2 regions of the Marinobacter sp. E2 genome follow, and region 1 is predicted to be linked to the other one. Evidence: predicted binding sites of a transcription regulator. Region 1 holds the regulator's gene; the other holds the start of a gene.
What was found. Region 1 encodes LexA, which represses DNA repair genes until DNA is damaged. Its sites were predicted from a motif close to CTGTNTNNNNANACAG; they were not measured.
Positions count from the first base shown of each region.

Region 1 (3,378 bases):
GCGCTCATGCAGAATTCAGGGCAAGGGCGAAATCTGCCGACAAAAATGGTATACTGCCGGGTCAACTTTTCCGGAGTTCATCCGCGTCTGATCGCGCAGGTATCCCATGGCCTCTCAATGGCATTCACTCGTTTCTCAAAAACTGTTTCTGGCCGGCACCTTGCTTCGGCAGATTGAACGCGCAGCTGAGGCTGGCGCCGGCGCTGCCGGCACGGAACAGGCCCTGCAGCGCGAGGCGGCTCTACAAGGCGCCATCGAGCTAATGCTCAGGGGCCGCCAACTTCTGTTGGTGATGATTGCCAGGTTGTATCAGGACAAATCAGGACAACCAGATACGCTCGGAGCGTTAGGCACATTGATCGGGAAGGAGTCCAGCGAGGTCATACGCTTGCGGGAGCTGGAGCAAACCGCCGGAAGCTGGTGGAACCACCTGGATCAGCTGGAAACGTCGCAGGGGCGGCCGCCGGCCACGCGGAAAACGGTCAGTGCCGAAAACATCATTGCCATCTCCGCCGAGACTGGCCCTGATCGCTCAGTATCGGCACTGCTCGAAACCCTCGCCGCTATCAAACAGTTCGCCAATGAGCTGGAAGAGCAACATAGCGAGTGGTAGAGCCAGACCTGCCCCGGATACCACGAATTCAACAACGTAAAGGCTTAATGAATGTCACCGTCGTTTTTTGAAATTGTTCAACTCAGCAATGGCGATTACGCGCTGCGCCGCATTGACGATGAGAGTGCGCCGCTGGTGAAGATCTCTTTCTCTGCGGAAGCCCGCGAAATGATGGAAGATCGGGATATGTCGGTTGCCAAGGCCATGATCGCCGCTGGCATTGAGGCGGTTGGCAACGTCACCCACGATATTGACTGGGAGGATGATGAGCTGGATGCCGTGGAAGACGCCCAGCCTTCCTACACCCTCCACTAAGGCTCAACGCTGCCTGAGCACAACGCCGTGGCTGTTGCCCTTGGCCGATGCCTGCTGCAGTGATTCGAGCGCAGCCCTGCCGAGCTTGCCCGTCCACATTACGACAGCATGGCAGGTGCCCGCGCTCAGGGCTCTCTCTGCCAGCTCCTGGGCCGGATATTCCGGCGTTGAGCGGAGCACCAGCAGCTCGCCAGCCACGATTCCGTGCATTTTCTGCCACTTGCTGACGAGCGCCTGGGGAGGATCGATCCAGGCCAGCCAGCGCTTCTCCTGGTTCAGCTGGGTGAGCATGGGCAACAGCAACTGGAAATTCTCCACCTGACCCTGCGGCAGGATGATCTCGGTCACGTTACCGGGGGCCTGGGAACCGGTGACACCCTCCGGCTCCGGGTTCCGCCGGGCACGGATAACCGTGCGTCGCTCGCGCGTGACATTCGCCGACATGGAACCGGACAGGGCATTCGGCTGGTAAGCGAGATTCTGGTTGAAGCTGAGTTGTTCCATAATTCACCCGTTATTCAAATGGTTCTGCCGTTGTCTGGGCCGATCAGTGCAGATCGGAGCGACGGATAACACCTACACCAAGCCCTTCGATGAACAGTTCCTGTTCGGCCAGGTCCACCTCAATCGGCGCAAATTCCTCGTTCTCGGCAATCAGGTAAACCTTGGAGCCCTCGCGTCGAAAGCGTTTCACGGTGACTTCGTCACCTACCCGGGCAACCACGATCTGGCCGTTGTGGACATCCTGGGTGCTGTGCACCGCCAACAGATCTCCGTCAAGAATCCCGATATCCTTCATGCTCATGCCACGCACCCTGAGCAGGTAATCGGCGGATGGCGAGAAAAACTCAGGCTGCAGTGTGCAGTGGTCTTCTATGTGCTCCTGGGCCAGGATCGGACTACCGGCTGCCACCTGCCCGATCACCGGCAACCCCAGATCCGCTTCCGCTTCCGGCAGTCGGATACCGCGACTTGCCCCGGGCACCATCTCGATGGCGCCCTTGCGGGCCAGCGCTCTCAGATGTTCCTCTGCCGCGTTGGCCGACCGGAAGCCCAGTTCCGACGCAATTTCGGCGCGGGTAGGCGGGTAACCGGTTTCATCAACGTATCGGCGGATGATGTCCAGTACCTGTGACTGTCTTGCTGTGAGCTTCATTGACCTACTCCGCTGGCTGAGGGCCTGAGTTCTGTCTTGACCGCTGTTTCAATGTCTTTACGAGCCTTTTCCAGGCCCTGTTTTTTTATACAGTAATCAGACTATATACAGTGTTTTATCCAGTGTAAAGCCGATCCGTCCAATTTCTTGCCCGCGCTTAACGGTGGTGTTCGCGGGTGTGTGTTATGGTGAACCAACGCCAACTCACACCAGGGAGTACCATGACACAGTCCAGAGCCTGCAGGATGCCGGATATTCTGAAGACACGGGAGGGAGACGACCGAAAGGTTGGCGTAGAAATTGAACTGTCGGGCCTTGGCTATGACGATCTGGTCGCGTTGTCGGCAAAGCTCCTGAAGGGCATTCCCGATCTCAGATCACGTTATGTGACCACCATTGAAACCGGGCTGGGTGAATTTACCGTTGAGCTGGACTCGGATCCCATCAAGGATCTGGATCTGACCGATGAACGACTTCCCGAATCCCTGCGCGAGTTCGGTGGCCAGGCGATGGATGTGATCGATGCCGCCGCAGAACGGATCGTGCCCCTTGAGATCGTCAGCCCACCGATCCCGTTTGCCAATCTCGGCGTGATCGAATCCCTGATGGACAACCTGAGGGAGGCCGGGGCCCTGGGCAGCCGGGAAGCCATCTACTTCGCGTTCGGTCTGCAGCTGAACCCCGAACTGCCGGACCTGCAGCCAGCTACCCTGGTTAGGTACTTCCAGGCATTTGCCGGGCTCTACGACTGGTTGAAACATCGACATCAGCTGGATGTCAGTCGCAAGTTCACCACCTACATCGAGCCATGGCATACCCGCTACACCGAGCTGCTGATGGAAGACGACTATCATCCGGATCTGTCGCAACTGATTGACGACTACCTGGAATACAATCCAACCCGGAACCGCGCCCTTGATCTGCTGCCCCTGTTTGCGCACCTCGACAGCGATCGCCTCGAACAGCACGTTCAGGACCCGCGCATCAAAAGCCGGCCCACGCTCCACTACCGCTTGCCCGACTGCGACATCAACAACCCCGACTGGCACTTTTCCACCGTGTGGAACGACTGGGTAGTGCTTGAACAACTGGCCAACCGCGCCGACGACCTCGCTGAGTTGCGGGCCCTGTTCCGGGAGCGCCGGAAACTGAGTCTCCACAACCTGACCCACAGCTGGCGGGAAACCATCGAGGACTGGCTGAGCAAGAAGGGCTATGTCTGAACGAAGGTTGGCAGAAGAGCCGGACGTACCCGGCCTGACCATTGGCATCAGCGGTCCCACACGAAAAAGCC
Region 1 covers NZ_CM146911.1:2,525,494-2,528,871, forward strand. Annotated here, with positions in the region: gene AC0J1C_RS11505 (DUF6586 family protein) at 107-613, shown strand; gene AC0J1C_RS11510 (hypothetical protein) at 665-928, shown strand; gene AC0J1C_RS11515 (cell division inhibitor SulA) at 932-1,432, opposite strand; gene lexA (transcriptional repressor LexA) at 1,476-2,084, opposite strand; gene AC0J1C_RS11525 (amidoligase family protein) at 2,306-3,307, shown strand; gene AC0J1C_RS11530 (gamma-glutamyl-gamma-aminobutyrate hydrolase family protein) at 3,300-3,378, shown strand, end outside.

Region 2 (3,378 bases), 740 kb from region 1:
TTGGTTACCGCCTGGCGCTTGGCAGACTGGCCAACCAGGGTTTCGCCATCGTCGGTGTACGCGATGATGGACGGGGTGGTGCGATCACCCTCGGCGTTCTCGATTACCTTTACCTTGTCGCCATCCATGATGGCCACACAGGAGTTGGTCGTTCCCAGGTCGATACCGATGATCTTGCTCATTGAATCACTCCAATTCTTCTGAATGCTTTCATGGAGGCGCCGCCTCCGCTGTCGCTATTTACTGGCTATATTGGCGCTTTAATCGGCTTTTCAAGCCTGCTCATCAATTTTTGGCGCATCTTCCGCCTTGGCGACCACCACCATGGCAGGCCGCACCACACGACCATTAAGCAGATACCCTTTCTGCACCACGGCCACCACACTGTTGGGCTCGGCATCGGGCGCCGGCACCATCGACATGGCCTCGTGCTGCTGCGGGTCGAACGGCTCGCCCACCGGGTTGATCTGCTCAACATTGAATTTCTTCAGGCTGGACATGAACAGGTTCAGGGTCATCTCCACGCCCTCACGGATGGAAGCCACCACCTCGCCGGCGTTTTCGTGGCCTTCGGTGCTTTCCACCGCTTTTTCCAGACTATCCGCCACCGGCAGCAGTTCCTTCACAAACTTCTCCAGGGCAAACTTGTGGGCCTTTTCAACATCAATTTCCGCCCGTCGACGCACGTTCTGCATCTCGGCCTGGGCCCGCAGCATCTGCTCCTGGTATTCCTGAACCTGAGCCGCCAGGGCATCCGCCTCGGAGGCTTCACCCTCGGGAGCCTCTTTTTCAGAGGCCTGGGCCTCATCTTTTGCGGCTTCAAGGGCTTCGCTCAGCTCTTCATGTTCTTTGCGATTCTCGTCAGTGCTCATGACTACTCCTGCTTGGTCTCAAGCGGTTCGCACCAGGGCGACCGGCCAATCGTGTGTTCGGCCATGACAGGCCTGAAAAACGTCGTTGCGAACGGATATGGGGCCCTGCTCTCAGGTTTCAACCATCTGCTGCCTGCATTCCTGAAGAAAATATCCGGAAGGGATTTGCATACAGGCAAAACCCTGTATATATTCACAGCAACTGTATACATCCACAGTGTTTTGCCGGACTCAGAAAAACGCGGAGGTTATCTGCATGCTGACCCAACTAACGGTTTCCAATTACGCCATCGCCGAGCGGGTAGAACTGCAGTTTGGCAAGGGCATGACCGCACTTACCGGTGAAACCGGCGCCGGCAAGTCGATTGTGCTGGACGCCCTGGGCCTGGCCATGGGCGGGCGTGCCGACGCCGGGGCGGTGCGCCACGGTGCCAAGCGTGCGGACATCACCGCCACCTTCGATGTTTCCGCCATACCGGAAGCCGGAGACTGGCTGGCAGAGCACGAACTGGACGACGAAGACGACTGTATCCTGCGCCGTGTGATCAGCAAGGATGGTCGCTCCAGGGCCTACATCAATGGCCAGCCCTGCCCCCTGAACCACCTGAAGGAACTCGGCGGCCTGCTGATGGATATCCACAGCCAGCACCAGCACCAGTCTCTTTTGCGCAAGGATACCCATCGCAAACTGCTGGACGAATTTGCCGGAGTTGAAGGCCTGGCGGCGGACACCCGGGAGGCCTGGAAACGCTGGCACCAGATCCGCCAACGACTGAACGAACGGCAACAGAATGCGGACGAAGCCGAGGCCCGCCTGCAACTGCTGCGCTATCAGGTGGAGGAGCTGGACCGGCTGGCCCTGGAAGACGGCGAGCAGGAACAACTGGAGCAGGAGCAGGCCCAGCTCAGCCAGGCCGACACGGTTCTGCACAGCAGCCACCAGGCGGCCCTGCTGTGCACCGAAGATGAGAACAGCGCAGCCGACCTGGTACGTCAGGCACTGCACCAGCTGGAGCAATTGCCGGTGGAAGTGCCGGCCCTGACCGATACCATCCAGATGTTGAACGAAGCGCAGATTCAGATCACCGAAGCCGGTGACAACCTGCGCCACTTTGTAGAGGATTACGAAGCCGATCCTGCCCGCCTGGCGGAAGTTGAAGAACGCCTGAGCGCCATCTACCAGATGGCACGCAAGCACCGCATAACACCCGAAGAACTGCCGGAACTGCATCAGCGCCTGAGCGCTGAACTGGCGGAACTGGATGGCGGAGAAGGCAGCCTGGAGCAGCTGGAAGCGGAGCTGGACGAGCACCGCACGCGATTTGACGAGCTGGCCGGGGAGCTGTCCGAGGCCCGCGCCAGAGCCGCAGCCGAGCTGGACCAGCGCGTAGCCGCCGAACTGGCGCAACTGAGCATGCCCAACATGCAGTTCATCACCCACTTGAACCGCAGCAACGGCACCGAGCCCGCACCTCATGGTCTCGAAGACATCGAATTCCTGGTCAGCGCAAACCCGGGGCAACCGGCCCGCCCGCTGGCCAAGGTTGCCTCCGGCGGCGAACTGTCACGGATCAGCCTGGCCATCCAGGTGGTGGTTGCCCAGACATCCACCACCCCCACGCTGGTGTTCGATGAGGTGGATGTGGGCATTGGCGGCGGCACGGCGGAAGTGGTTGGTCGTTTGCTGCGCACCCTCGGGGGCAACGGCCAGGTACTGTGCGTGACCCACCTTCCGCAAGTGGCGGCCCAGTGCCATCAGCACCTGTTTGTCAGCAAGTTCACTGAGCGGGATGCCACCTTCTCGAAAATCGAAATCCTGGACGACCAGGGTCGGATCAGCGAAGTAGCAAGAATGCTGGGCGGCGTGGACATGACCGAACACACCATCGCCCATGCCCGGGAAATGTTTTCCAAGGGCCAGGCGACACACCACTGAGCATGAGATAACCGGACTATTCCCCTCTCGATCCTGAGAGCTGTTGAGGCGGGCCTTGCACCCGCCTCTTTTTTTACCATCCGGCCTGGAGAGAGGATCAGGACTTGAGAGGTTTGACGTACAGAATCAGGCTGTGATCAACAATTTCATAGCCGTGTTCTTTGGCAATCTTTTGCTGGCGCTCTTCGATCACCTCGTCAACAAACTCGATCACCTCACCGGTCTGGGTACACACCATATGGTCGTGATGATCATCCCCGGCCATCTCGAACACGGCGTGGCCACCTTCGAAGTTGTGGCGAAGCACCAGGCCAGCGGCCTCGAACTGCGTCAGCACCCGGTAAACCGTTGCCAGGCCCACGTCATCTCCCTGCTCCAAAAGCTTCTTGTACACATCCTCGGCACTGAGGTGGTGGTCTTCTTCGGCATTCTCCAGAATGTTGAAGATCTTGACCCGCGGCAGGGTCACTTTCAGACCGACTTTTCGTAATTCGGCGTTCTCGGATGACATGTTACTATTCACTCTTTGGTGTGCCTCACGGCTTCCGGTATGATGAAGCCGCCTTTGAA
Region 2 covers NZ_CM146911.1:3,269,922-3,273,299, forward strand. Annotated here, with positions in the region: gene dnaK (molecular chaperone DnaK) at 1-182, opposite strand, end outside; gene grpE (nucleotide exchange factor GrpE) at 273-872, opposite strand; gene recN (DNA repair protein RecN) at 1,129-2,808, shown strand; gene fur (ferric iron uptake transcriptional regulator) at 2,906-3,319, opposite strand.
Region 2: a site for LexA is predicted at 1,056-1,071, ahead of recN (DNA repair protein RecN). Genes of this name have one in related genera too.